3 linked regions of the Prochlorococcus marinus XMU1412 genome follow. The protein of the gene in region 3 binds, or shares a complex with, the protein of the main gene of each other region. Links are inferred from orthologs where the notes say so. Each region holds a gene or a part of one and is shown on either strand. Other genes may lie near its edges.

Region 1 (3,797 bases), 230 kb from region 3 along the record:
TTTAAAAAGAAATTAGTAATTATTAGTAGCAGACTGCTGTTTTACAAGCTCAAAAAATTCTTGTTTTAAACTTAAATCGTGTCTAAAATCGCCTCTAACCACAGAATTAATCATACTTGTATTTGGCTCTTTAACTCCTCTCCACTTCATACAATAATGTTGGGCCTTTACAATAATACCTAAACCTTTAGGTTCACACAGTTTTTCAATTTCATCTGCAAGTATCATTACAGCTTCTTCCTGTATATGAGGTCTTGAAAAAACCCAATCAGCAACTCTCGCAAATTTTGAAAGTCCTATGACTTTATTTCCAGGTTTAATACCTATCCAACACTCTCCTAAAATTGGAACTAAGTGATGTGAACATGCAGATCTAACCGAAATTGGGCCAACTGTATAAATTTCATCAAGATTCTTATCATTAGGGAAACTTGTAACTTTAGGTTGTTCATGATATCTGCCTTTAAAAACTTCATTTAGGTACATTTTTGAAACTCTTTCAGCAGTTTCTTGAGTATTATGATCATTTTCAACATCAATTACGAGGGACTTAAGTAAATCTTTAACTCTTGAGGCTACTTCTTTTTCTAAAATTTCTAATTCACCTGGATTTATAAAATCGGAAATATTATCGTTAGCACTAAATCTTGTACCAGAATTCTTAATTCTGTCTCTTATAATTTCGGAGATTAATTTATTAGTAATCTGATCGTCAAAGTTTCTAATATTATCGTTGGGTAATGTAGAGGTCATAAAATTCTTGACAGAAAATTGTACGCAACTTAATTAACTGTATCTTCTTAAGGCTTAATTGCTTATACACTATATCACATTCTTTTGTTTAATCGGGTTCGCTTAGCCCTAAAAAAAATCACTTTTTAAGGATTAAGAAAAGAAAAAGAATGTTTAGAAAGCTCCTCCGGAGGGCATTAAAGTTAAGTCTTCAATCAGTTGTGATGCAGGTTGTTGAGCCATATAGAGAATAGTATCTGACACTTCGCTTGAGGAGAGCATAGAAGTTCTATCAAAATCAGCATTTATAGATTCTGAGTCCCAAAGAGGAGTATTTACTGAGCCTAAAGTTATTGTGCAGGCTCTAATTGAATTAGATCTCTCCTCTTCCCTCAAGCATTTAGTAAACATAACTAGTGCAGACTTTGAAATACAATATGCTCCCCATTGGGGAAATGCATTATAAGAGGCATGACTACTAACATTAATAACTAAACCACCATTTTTTCTCATTTGAGGGACTATTAAACTACAAATTTGAAAAACACTTGTGAGGTTTATTTGAATAGTTTGTTCCCATTGATCTAATTCCATTTCAACTAAAGGGCCATTAAATGCGCAACCGGCATTATTTATCAATACTGAAGGGCACCCATACTTCTCAATTGCCTCTTTAACACAATGCTCTATTTCTAAAGGATTAGATAAATCACACTTTACTAGGTTAATTTTTGATTTAGTAGTGAACAGTTCGCTCTTTAGTTTCTCCATTAAATCCATATCCCTGGAGAGTAAAATTAAATCCCAGCCAGCATTGGCGAAAGTAATTGCGGTAGATCTACCAATACCCTTCGTAGCACCCGTTATAAAAGCTAGTTTCAAGTTATTCAGTTTTTTGGGGAATTTCACTATAAATCTCTTCAATATTATTTGCTTCGATAAATTTACCTAAAACTCTAAACTTTTTATATCTTTCCTCAATTAATTCGTCTTCGGGCATTTGCATTAAAGCATTAAGATGTTTCTCGATAGCCGCTTTTAGTGTGTAACCAGCATCTAAAGGAGCCCAATTATTCCCACCAGAAGGTTCTGGTAATACCTCATCTATTATACCTAATTTAAGTAAATCTTTACCTGTAATTTTAAGTGCTGATGCAGCTTCTGGTGCCTTCGCAGCATCCCTCCACAAAATTGATGCACATGCTTCCGGACTAGCAACTGTGTAAACACTGTGTTCAAACATTAGTAACCTATCTGCAACACCAATTCCAAGTGCGCCTCCTGAACCTCCTTCTCCAATAACAGTAGCCACAATTGGGACTTTCAATCCAAACATCTCTCGAAGGTTTCTTGCAATCGCTTCTCCTTGACCTTGTTCTTCAGCTTTTAAACCGGCATAAGCTCCAGGAGTATCAATAAATGTAAGAATTGGCAAAGAAAATCTATTTGCATGCTGCATTAATCTAAGAGCTTTTCTGTAACCTCCTGGTTTTGCCATCCCAAAGTTTCTTACTACATTTTCTTTTGTGTCCCTTCCTTTCTGATGCCCTAACATCAACACTGGCCTATTATTTATCGAACCTATCCCCCCAATTAGTGCCATATCATCGCCACCATTTCTGTCTCCATGTAACTCGATCCAGTCATCACAAAACATTTGAACAAAATCCAAAGTACTTGGCCTTTGAGGATGTCTAGCTACCTGAATCTTTTGAGCAGGGGTGAGAGATTTAAAAATTTCTTCTCTTCTTCTAGCAGCTAAGGTTTCCAGCTGTAGAAGCTGTTGACTAACATCTACCTCTGAATCTCGAGCTAATTCTTTAATTTGATCTATCTGCTTCTCAAGTTCAACAAGAGGCTTTTCAAAATCAAGGAGGTAACGTTTAGCCATAATTTATACAGTTAATACTTTAGGCTGCTTATCAAGTCCAATGGCGGAAAAACCATGCTTTAAAGAAGCTGCCCCAATAAATTCCATCTTTTCAAGGGAAATGTTATTTCTTCCCCAACTAAAGTTTGTATGACACTTTTCAAATTCTAAAATCATAGCCTCTGCAAAGCAAGCAAACATTTCTCGCTGAGGGTTTTGCATTTCGGCAAGTTCCATCATATTCCAACCAATATCATTGAAAAACTCTACTATACCTCCTTTTAAAACATAAATATTTTCACCCTGAAATTTCTCATCAAGATTTTTGGGGTATCCACCATCAATCATTAAACATGGTTTTTTTAAGTTATCAGTATCAATTTCAATAGTTTTAGGCATACTTGCAACCCATACGACAATATCCGCCTTTGGCAATGCCTCATCTAAGCTTGTTATGATGCCACCATCTAATTCTTTTTGTAACAGCGCTAGAGGTTCTTGTTGTCTTGCTACCATAAGAAGTTCTGAAATCCCAGTTTTATTGATAAGCCACCTACAAACAGCACTACCAATATCTCCTGTAGCACCAATTACAGCAACAGTTGCTTTTTTAAGGTCTATCCCAATGCGAGGCGCATTTATTTCTAGTTGCTTACAAATAACCCAGGCGGTATGAGTATTGCCAGTAGTAAACCTTTCCCACTCTAATGAAGTATTTCTAATTTGTTTATGCTGTAGAAGATTAAAATTCTCAAAAATAATAGAAGTAAATCCTCCTAAAGCGGTAATGTTAATCCCTTTTTTCTGAGCTAGTTCCATAGCATTTAGTACCTTCCTTCTAGCCGTTTTAAACCTAGAAAGCATTTCAGGAACAAAGCACGAATCTATATAAGAACCTTCAATAGATATTCCAGTAGCACTCTTAACTTCTACATTTTCAACAAGCTGAGGAGGAGCAGTACACCAAACATCCAAGTCACCATCAGCAATATGATCAAAGCCTAGCATCGAAGCTTTTCTCTTTGCATCTTCAAAACTGGTTGAGTGGCCTATTAACCCAAACATTTAAAATTTATAAATGGTTTCTATACGATGTTATGAACAATAGCACAGAGGTAACTACTTAAATAGGATTGATTAATTATTAAAATCGTTAAATAATTAGAAATGTAATCAGACGATAGCTGCCATAGCC
Region 2 (3,913 bases), on a different replicon or contig from region 3:
TTTGGGATGTGGTTTCAGCGGTAGTTTTTTTGCAAAAACAATTAGAAAATTCGGTTGCAATGTTTTAACAAGCTCAAGATCTGCAAGCAAAGATCCAAATAGTTTTATTTTCAACAGTGAAAACGGCGTAGTTCCCGACGAAGAAATTTTTGATGGAGTAACACATATTCTTAGTTGCATACCTCCTGACAAAAATGGTAATGATCCCGTACTAGAAAGCCTACAAAGTAAACTGCAAGATTTACCCCTTGAATGGGTTGGATATTTATCAACCACAGGAGTATATGGAAACACTGAAGGTGGTTGGGTTTCTGAGATAGATCAGCCTAATCCTTTTCAAAAAAGAAGTCATAATAGATTAAATTGCGAAAAAAAATGGATTGAATCTAGTTTGCCCGTTCAAATTTTTAGATTACCTGGTATCTATGGACCTGGAAGATCCACGTTTGATGCAATCAAAAATCAAAAAATTCGAGTTATCTTAAAAAAATCTCAAGTATTTTCAAGAGTTCATGTTGCTGATATTACGCATGCGATTATTTTTTTATTACAGAATAAAGATTGTTTAAAGTTTCATCAAATTATAAATATTGCAGATGATGAACCCTGTTCTCAGATAGAAGTTATTCAATATTGCTACGATTTACTTGGTTTAACAATGCCAAAGCCCATATTATTTGAGGATGTAAAAGATGCATTATCACCTATCGCTCAATCTTTTTGGATGGAAAATAGAAGAGTTTCAAACAAACTTTTATGCAAAACACTCGGATATAAACTAATTTATAAAAACTATAAATTAGGCTTAAAAAATTGTTATCTGAACAGTTAAAAAAATAAATTAAAAGCTTTTTATGAATTTTCAAAATGCAAATGAAATATTAAAGGTAGTATTAAGCGTGGGAGATGAGTCAGGGATTGGACCTGAAACAATCTTAAAAGCACTTTGTTCTAGTCAGATACCCAAAAATATTGAATATATATTAGTTGGATCAAAAAAAAATCTACAAAATACATATAAATATCTCAGGTCATTAGGATTAGAAAACCTTGCGAATCCTAAAAATTTCAAAATACATGATCTAGAAATTGCTGCATCAGATAATGGCCCTAAATCAAGTTATGGTAATTCAAGTTTCCAATATTTAACAAAAGCAATAGATATTGTAAAACAATCTCCCAATTCGGCACTTGTAACTGGACCAATTTGCAAGAAATCATGGTCTCTTGCAGGTCATCACTTCTCTGGTCAAACTGAAGTACTAGCAAAATCATGTGGAGTAAAAAACGTTGGAATGTTATTTACAGCAAAATCTCCAATAACAGGTTGGAGATTTAATACTTTACTAGCTACAACCCACATTGCCCTTTCTGAGGTTCCCAATAAATTAACTAAAGAATTAATCCATTCTAAATTGGATCTTTTCAAAGATTTTTGTAATACCTATACTGATAAACCTACTTTAAAAGTAGCAGGATTAAACCCTCATGCCGGCGAAGAGGGTATTTTAGGTAATGAAGAAAAAGATTGGCTCAATGATGCATTAATCACATGGAATGAGAAAAATAGAGGTATTAGATTATTAGGCCCTTTATCTCCAGATAGTTGCTGGAATTCTTCCGTAAAAGCTTGGAGTGACAATAATGCTGATACGCACAATGGCATTCTTGCTATGTATCATGATCAAGGTTTAATACCAATGAAATTGATAGCTCTAAATTACTCAGTCAATACCACAATCGGGTTACCTTTTATAAGAACATCTCCGGATCATGGAACGGGATTTGATATTGCCGGCAAAGGAATTGCTCAATCTCAGAGCATGATTGAGGCTATTAAGACTGCCGTAGAAATGACTAACAATTCAAGACTGCTTAACACGCATTAAAACTTGACCAAATTCTACTGGTGTTCCATTTTCAACGAGAATCTCTACTATTTCAGCATTAAATTCAGATTCAATTTCATTCATTAACTTCATTGCTTCCAAAATACAAATAGTTTGACCGACCTTAACGTTATTCCCCACTTCGACGAATGGCTCCTCACCAGGCGCTGCAGCCCTATAGAATGTCCCAACCATAGGAGAAGTAATTTCAGTTAGATCAGAACGCCCTGGGGGCGCCACCTGAGGTGCTTCGGATTCACTGACAATTGGTATATTGCCATTATTAGTTTTTTGATCAACAATTGTTTGCTTATCAAATGAAGTATTTGAGACTAAATTATTAAAAACTTGGTTCTGATCAAATACATTCCTTTTTATTTCGAGTTTAAAATCTTCTCCCTCTAGTGAGAACTCTTGTATATCACTTTTAGAGATTTTCTCTATTAAGCGATTTAAGTCATCATGATCTAATTTCATAGCCATTAATTTTCACGTCCAAGATAACTGTCATTACGAGTATCAACTTTAATCATCTCTCCCTCAGAAATAAATAAAGGAACCATAACTTGAGCACCTGTTTCTAGAATAGCTGGTTTCGTGCCCCCACTAGCAGTATCACCTTTAACTCCTGGATCAGTCTCTGTAACTTTCAAAGTAATAGATATTGGAAGTTCTACTTCTAAAACTTTACCATTATGAAAAATTACATTAACCTCCATTCCCTCTTTCAAATACTTTGAACCTTTACCTATTTGTTCAGAGGTGAGTCTTGTCTCCTCAAAACTTGTCATATCCATAAAAACATAATCACCAGACTCCACATAAGTATGCTGCAGGTTAGACTTCTCAAGGATAGCCTGCTGTACTGATTCTCCGGCTCGAAAAGTTTTTTCAACTACGTTGCCGCTTTGAACTGATTTTAATTTTGTTCGCACGAAAGCAGAACCCTTGCCAGGCTTGACATGTAGAAATTCTACAACACGCCAAACTTGTCCATCCAATTCGATGGTAGTACCTGTGCGAAAATCGTTACTGGAAATCATTCCTGTATTACATCCCCAAGGATCATAAACCTGCAAGAGTGCTATGCAAAAATTCTTATCAAATCAGAACAAACTTTTTTTAATTTTATCGATTGTAATTTTACAGGTTTTTTTCTTAAAACCGATTCAAGTACTAGCTGATTTACCTACTGGAAATGCTGTAAAAGACCCTAGTGCAATCCTCAGAAACGCACTCCCTATCAAGCAAGTTGAGTTACAAGAACTTCAACATAAACTGGAAGATACTAGTGACCTTATCAGGGGAGGAAGATGGCCCGCTCTTACGAAAACTGTTACAAAATGTCAATCTTTACTAAAAAAATACCAGAGTAAAATTATTCAAGAATTACCAAACGATAAAAAGAAAATTGCTGAGAAAACATTTTTAGAACTCAAAGAAAATTTTGATAGTCTTCAAGATTACTCTAAATCAAAAGATAAATACTCATTTATAGCGACCCGAAGAGATTCTTTAGACAAAATAGGTGGATTAGAAGAATATTTTCTACCAAATGAATTTCCATACTCTATTCCCAAAGAATTTGATAATTTACCAAGATTACTGGGCAGAGCAAAAGTCAATATAAAGACCTCCAAAGGAGATATGCAAGCAATCGTGGATGGATTTAACGCCCCACTTACAGCAGGAGCATTTATAGATTTATCTTCAAAAAACTTCTACAAAGATTTACCTATAAACAGAGCAGAAGAATTTTTTGTACTGCAAACAGGTGATCCAATTGGTGAAGATATTGGTTACGTAGATCCTGAAACAAAAGAAGAACGTCATGTTCCCTTAGAAATTAGAATTCCTGATGAAAAAGAAACTTTTTATAATCAAACTTTTGAAGATTTAGGTCTTTACACAGAGACACCAACATTACCTTTTGCAACACTTGGAACTCTAGGATGGTCCCATTCAAATACCTCAGTTGATGATGGCTCATCGCAATTTTTCTTCTTTTTATATGAAGCAGAATT
Region 3 (3,885 bases):
CCACTTATATACTTCCCAAGACCTTCTGTAGTAAAAAGCATTCCTCTATATGCTTTCCTATTGTCTTCAGTATTCTCAACGCCAATTCCAGCAAGTCTTTTACCTACTGTTTTAGTGGATTCATCTACCGCTAATATCCCTTTCCCTTTAGAAGCTAGTAATTGAGCATTCTCTTTAAGCTCATTTTTGTAATAATTTAAAGCCATTCTTTAATAGTTCAGTTCAATTGATTTTTCCAGAATATGAAAAAAAAATAAAATCAATCGAATACTTTATCAGGTGACAATTGCTACTTATAGATGTATAGCTTTAAATTTTGATTCTTAATCCGCTTTTCGAAGATTCTCTTATGGCTTCGCAAACTTTATGACTCGCAAGTCCTTCACATAATCCTGGAATGATAGGTGTTTGATTAAAAATACTCTCAGCCCATAAATTTTGAATTCTTAAAACTGGAGCTATTCTTCCATCTGACCATGTTTTTTCAAAATTAAATCTCGAATCTGCAGTTAGATTTTGTATTTTATTTTCATTGTTTGAATATTTCAAATTAAAACCATGGACGTAATCTTTTTGGTTCTCGCTCTTAAGAATAAGTGAACCTTCGCTTCCGTATATTTCTAAACTAAAACCTCTACCATTTTTAGAAATCGATGATAGAGATACCTGACATGGAATAAGATTGGAGCTAAAGTTTGATATTTCTATATTAGCCAGACAAACATCCTCGCTAGTAACATCATTAAAATCAGATGAATTAGCTAAAGGTCTTTTTTTGATCGATGTTGCTAACTTGCCAGATACATTTATTGATTCTCCAAAAAACCAATTCAACATGTCGAATGCATGAGTACCTAAGGCGCCAATAACTCCTCCACCTTTTTCTTCCAAAGAATACCAATTCCAAGCCCTTTTAGGGTCGGATCTGCTACCCATTAACCAATCTAATTTGACTAAATATATTTCTCCTAAAATATTTTCATCAATAATTTTTTTTGTCTGAAGAAAAAGGGGTACTGCTCTATATTCGAAATCAACACATACGCTTAAGTTATTAATCAAAGATATCCTCTGAAGCTCTTCTATTTCAGAGGACGATATTGAAACAGGTTTTTCTAGTAGCAAATTTTTATTATTCTCAAGAGCTTGTTTTGCTAATTCAAATCTTGATTCAGGAGGAGTAGCAATAATAATCCCATCAATTTCTTGAGATTTAACTAAGCCTTCCCAATCATGAAAAAACTCTAAACCAGTTTCTTTTTCTAGAATTGATTTTTGCATTTTGTCATAATGATAAATAGCAACAGGCGTTAAATAATTCGACTCTTTTAACGCTTCTAAATGTACTTTTTTACCAAAACCTAGACCAGCGATTGCTATTTTTAATTTTTTATTTTTAGAATTCATTCTTATCCATTTATAAACTCTGAACAGCTATTTTCAATAACTACATCTATTAGTTCATCATTATTGGAAGTTTGCCATTTTGAATTGAATTGAGGTATTCCATTTATGGAAGTATCTTTAAACTTTTTTTCATCGCAATTAATTCTCATTACATAAAGTGATAACACCCCATCATCATCAGAATCAGTTGGATTTTTGAAGAACTTTGTTAAGACAGTTATTTCACCATTTGGAAGCGGCTTAATACTTCCTTTATCAAGCCATTCTTTCCCTTCATTATTCTCTTTTAGTAGGACCCAGTCAACATTACCTATCCCATAAGAATATGGCGCAAAATTTAAAATAAAAAATAAAAGGCTTAAAGAAAAATAAAAGAAATTTGAAATAATTCTCATTTTATATATTTGCTTTTGCAAGTTCTTTTACACCATGAATTTTTAAAATTTTAGTCAAAGTATCCTTGAGATCTTTCCTTTTAACTATTACATCAACGAAACCATGCTCAAGCAGATATTCAGCTGTTTGAAAATTATCGGGTAATTTTTCTCTTAATGTTTGTTCTATAACCCTTCTTCCCGCAAATCCAATAAGAGCTTTAGGTTCCGCCAAAATTAAATCACCTAACATTGCAAAGCTTGCTGTTACCCCTCCAGTGGTTGGATGAGTTAACAAGGGCATATAAAGAAGATTTTTTTCTTTATGTTTTTTTAGTGCTCCAGATATTTTTGCCATTTGCATGAGACTTAACATACCTTCTTGCATCCTTGCTCCCCCTGATGCGCAAACAATAAGAATTGGAAAATTTTCTAAAGTTGCTCTCTCAATTATCCTTGTAATTTTTTCACCAACTACTGAACCCATGGATCCTCCCATAAATCTAAAATCCATAACAGCCAATGCTAAAGGCATTGAATTTACAGAACAGATACCTGTTACGACTCCATCTCTTAAACCTGTACCTGCTTGACTTTCTTTAATTCGATCAGCATATGCTCTTCTATCTTTAAAACCTAAAGGATCTGTAGGACTTAGTGAACTATCAAACTCCTCGAATGAATTTTTGTCAGCAATTATATTTATCCTTTCATCGCTATTAATCCTATTGTGGTGTCCACAATTACTACAAACATTGTAATTTGAAATTAGGTCTTTTCTATAGGCTACTTGCGAACATTCTGAACATTTAACCCACAAACCATCTCCCTCATCAGTATCTTGCGAAACTTTCCCAACAAATTGATCTTTACGCCTTGCGGCAAACCAGTCGATTAATGACACAACGTTTCCTGTTTTTTCTATTTAAATCTAAATAAGGTACTTTTATCAAGAAAGATATATAAAAATTTGAGATCCTATAGATTAAAAACTCCTAAAATTAAAAAATATAATTATTTGAGTTGATAATCGAAAATTAATTATTATTTATTTTTCTCCTCAATCATTTTATGAATTATTGGAGTGAGAATTAGTTCCATTGCGAAACCCATTTTCCCTCCATTTACAACGATACTTGTAGGACTTGACATAAATGAATCGTTAATCATTCCAAGCAAGTATTGAAAATCAATCCCCCATTTCTCTCTTGCCCCTTTTCTGAAATGTATGATCACAAAGCTCTCGTCAGGGGTTGGGATATTCCTGCATATAAAAGGATTAGAAGTGTCAATTGTGGGAATTCTTTGGAAATTAATATCGGTTTTGCTGAATTGTGGGCAAATGTGATTTATATAATCAGGCATTCTTCTCAATATAGTATCCACAATGGTTTCCGCTGAATAACCTCTTTCTGCGTTATCTCTATGGATTTTTTGAATCCACTCTAAATTTGTTATTGGAACAACACCAACAAGTAAATCAGCATAAGATGCCACATTGTATCCATCACCTTCTACCCCGCCATGCAAACCTTCATAAAAAAGTACATCTGTTCCCTCAGGAATATCTTCCCATGGAGTAAATTGTCCAGGTTCCAAGGCTGTCCCAAGTCTTGTATTATGTTCTTCTGCTTCTTCAAGACTATGTAGATAATATCTTTTCTTTCCTCCTCCAGTTTCACCATAGATTTTAAAAAGTTCTTCTAGCTTGTCAAAAAGATTAGCCTCTGGACCAAAATGAGAGAAATTTTCACCTTTTGAAAGAGCGTCTGCCATAGCTTTTTTCATAGGCATTCTTTCAAATCTGTGGTAACTATCACCTTCTACAACTGCGGGAACAATATCTTCTCTGGCAAAAATATGCTCAAAGGCTCTTTTTACTGTACTTGTTCCTGCTCCTGAAGATCCTGTTACAGCAACTACTGGATGACGTTTTGACATTTTTTAAAAACAATATCTCATGATTCTGACAGGTCATATGCCAACTTTATGTTTTACTTAAAAATATTTTTTTATTTATTAATTTTTTTTAAATTTCATCCATTATTTTATCTCCGATTTCACTGCAAGATGAAACTTCAGAAGACCCATCAGCTAAATCTGC

The links. Proteins that work in one complex are often made in the same cells at the same time.
Region 1: the proteins of accD (region 3) and HA152_RS02905 are in contact, whole or in part, in a solved structure (PDB 8UXZ), measured with the Escherichia coli proteins. The link is inferred for Prochlorococcus marinus XMU1412 from one-to-one orthologs.
Region 2: the proteins of accD (region 3) and accB are in contact, whole or in part, in a solved structure (PDB 8UXZ), measured with the Escherichia coli proteins. The link is inferred for Prochlorococcus marinus XMU1412 from one-to-one orthologs.

The regions. Positions count from the first base shown.
Region 1 is NZ_JAAORJ010000002.1:27,340-31,136, reverse strand. Bases 620-3,437 are described here. They hold HA152_RS02905 (acetyl-CoA carboxylase carboxyltransferase subunit alpha), read right to left. Parts: upstream 2,624-3,437; coding sequence 1,616-2,623; downstream 620-1,615. Other genes in these bases: HA152_RS02900 (long-chain acyl-[acyl-carrier-protein] reductase), read right to left, coding at 2,627-3,437; HA152_RS02910 (SDR family oxidoreductase), read right to left, coding at 907-1,641; folE (GTP cyclohydrolase I), read right to left, coding at 620-753. In the rest of the region: HA152_RS02920 (phosphoribosylanthranilate isomerase), read left to right, coding at 1-16; more of folE, read right to left, coding at 13-619; more of HA152_RS02900, read right to left, coding at 3,438-3,667; HA152_RS02895 (aldehyde oxygenase (deformylating)), read right to left, coding at 3,776-3,797. UniProt on the Escherichia coli protein: Component of the acetyl coenzyme A carboxylase (ACC) complex. First, biotin carboxylase catalyzes the carboxylation of biotin on its carrier protein (BCCP) and then the CO(2) group is transferred by the carboxyltransferase to acetyl-CoA to form malonyl-CoA.
Region 2 is NZ_JAAORJ010000001.1:26,382-30,294, reverse strand. The notes cover bases 620-3,553. They hold accB (acetyl-CoA carboxylase biotin carboxyl carrier protein), read right to left. Parts: upstream 2,373-3,553; coding sequence 1,866-2,372; downstream 620-1,865. Other genes in these bases: HA152_RS00130 (peptidylprolyl isomerase), read left to right, coding at 2,976-3,553; efp (elongation factor P), read right to left, coding at 2,372-2,932; pdxA (4-hydroxythreonine-4-phosphate dehydrogenase PdxA), read left to right, coding at 855-1,889; HA152_RS00150 (SDR family NAD(P)-dependent oxidoreductase), read left to right, coding at 620-832. Also shown: more of HA152_RS00150, read left to right, coding at 1-619; more of HA152_RS00130, read left to right, coding at 3,554-3,913. UniProt on the Escherichia coli protein: This protein is a component of the acetyl coenzyme A carboxylase complex; first, biotin carboxylase catalyzes the carboxylation of the carrier protein and then the transcarboxylase transfers the carboxyl group to form malonyl-CoA.
Region 3 is NZ_JAAORJ010000002.1:254,957-258,841, forward strand. The notes cover bases 745-3,610. They hold accD (acetyl-CoA carboxylase, carboxyltransferase subunit beta), read right to left. Parts: upstream 2,686-3,610; coding sequence 1,804-2,685; downstream 745-1,803. Other genes in these bases: HA152_RS04240 (Gfo/Idh/MocA family protein), read right to left, coding at 745-1,407; HA152_RS04245 (hypothetical protein), read right to left, coding at 1,410-1,802; HA152_RS04255 (phosphoribulokinase), read right to left, coding at 2,826-3,610. In the rest of the region: HA152_RS04235 (class I fructose-bisphosphate aldolase), read right to left, coding at 1-206; more of HA152_RS04240, read right to left, coding at 310-744; more of HA152_RS04255, read right to left, coding at 3,611-3,722; leuB (3-isopropylmalate dehydrogenase), read right to left, coding at 3,811-3,885.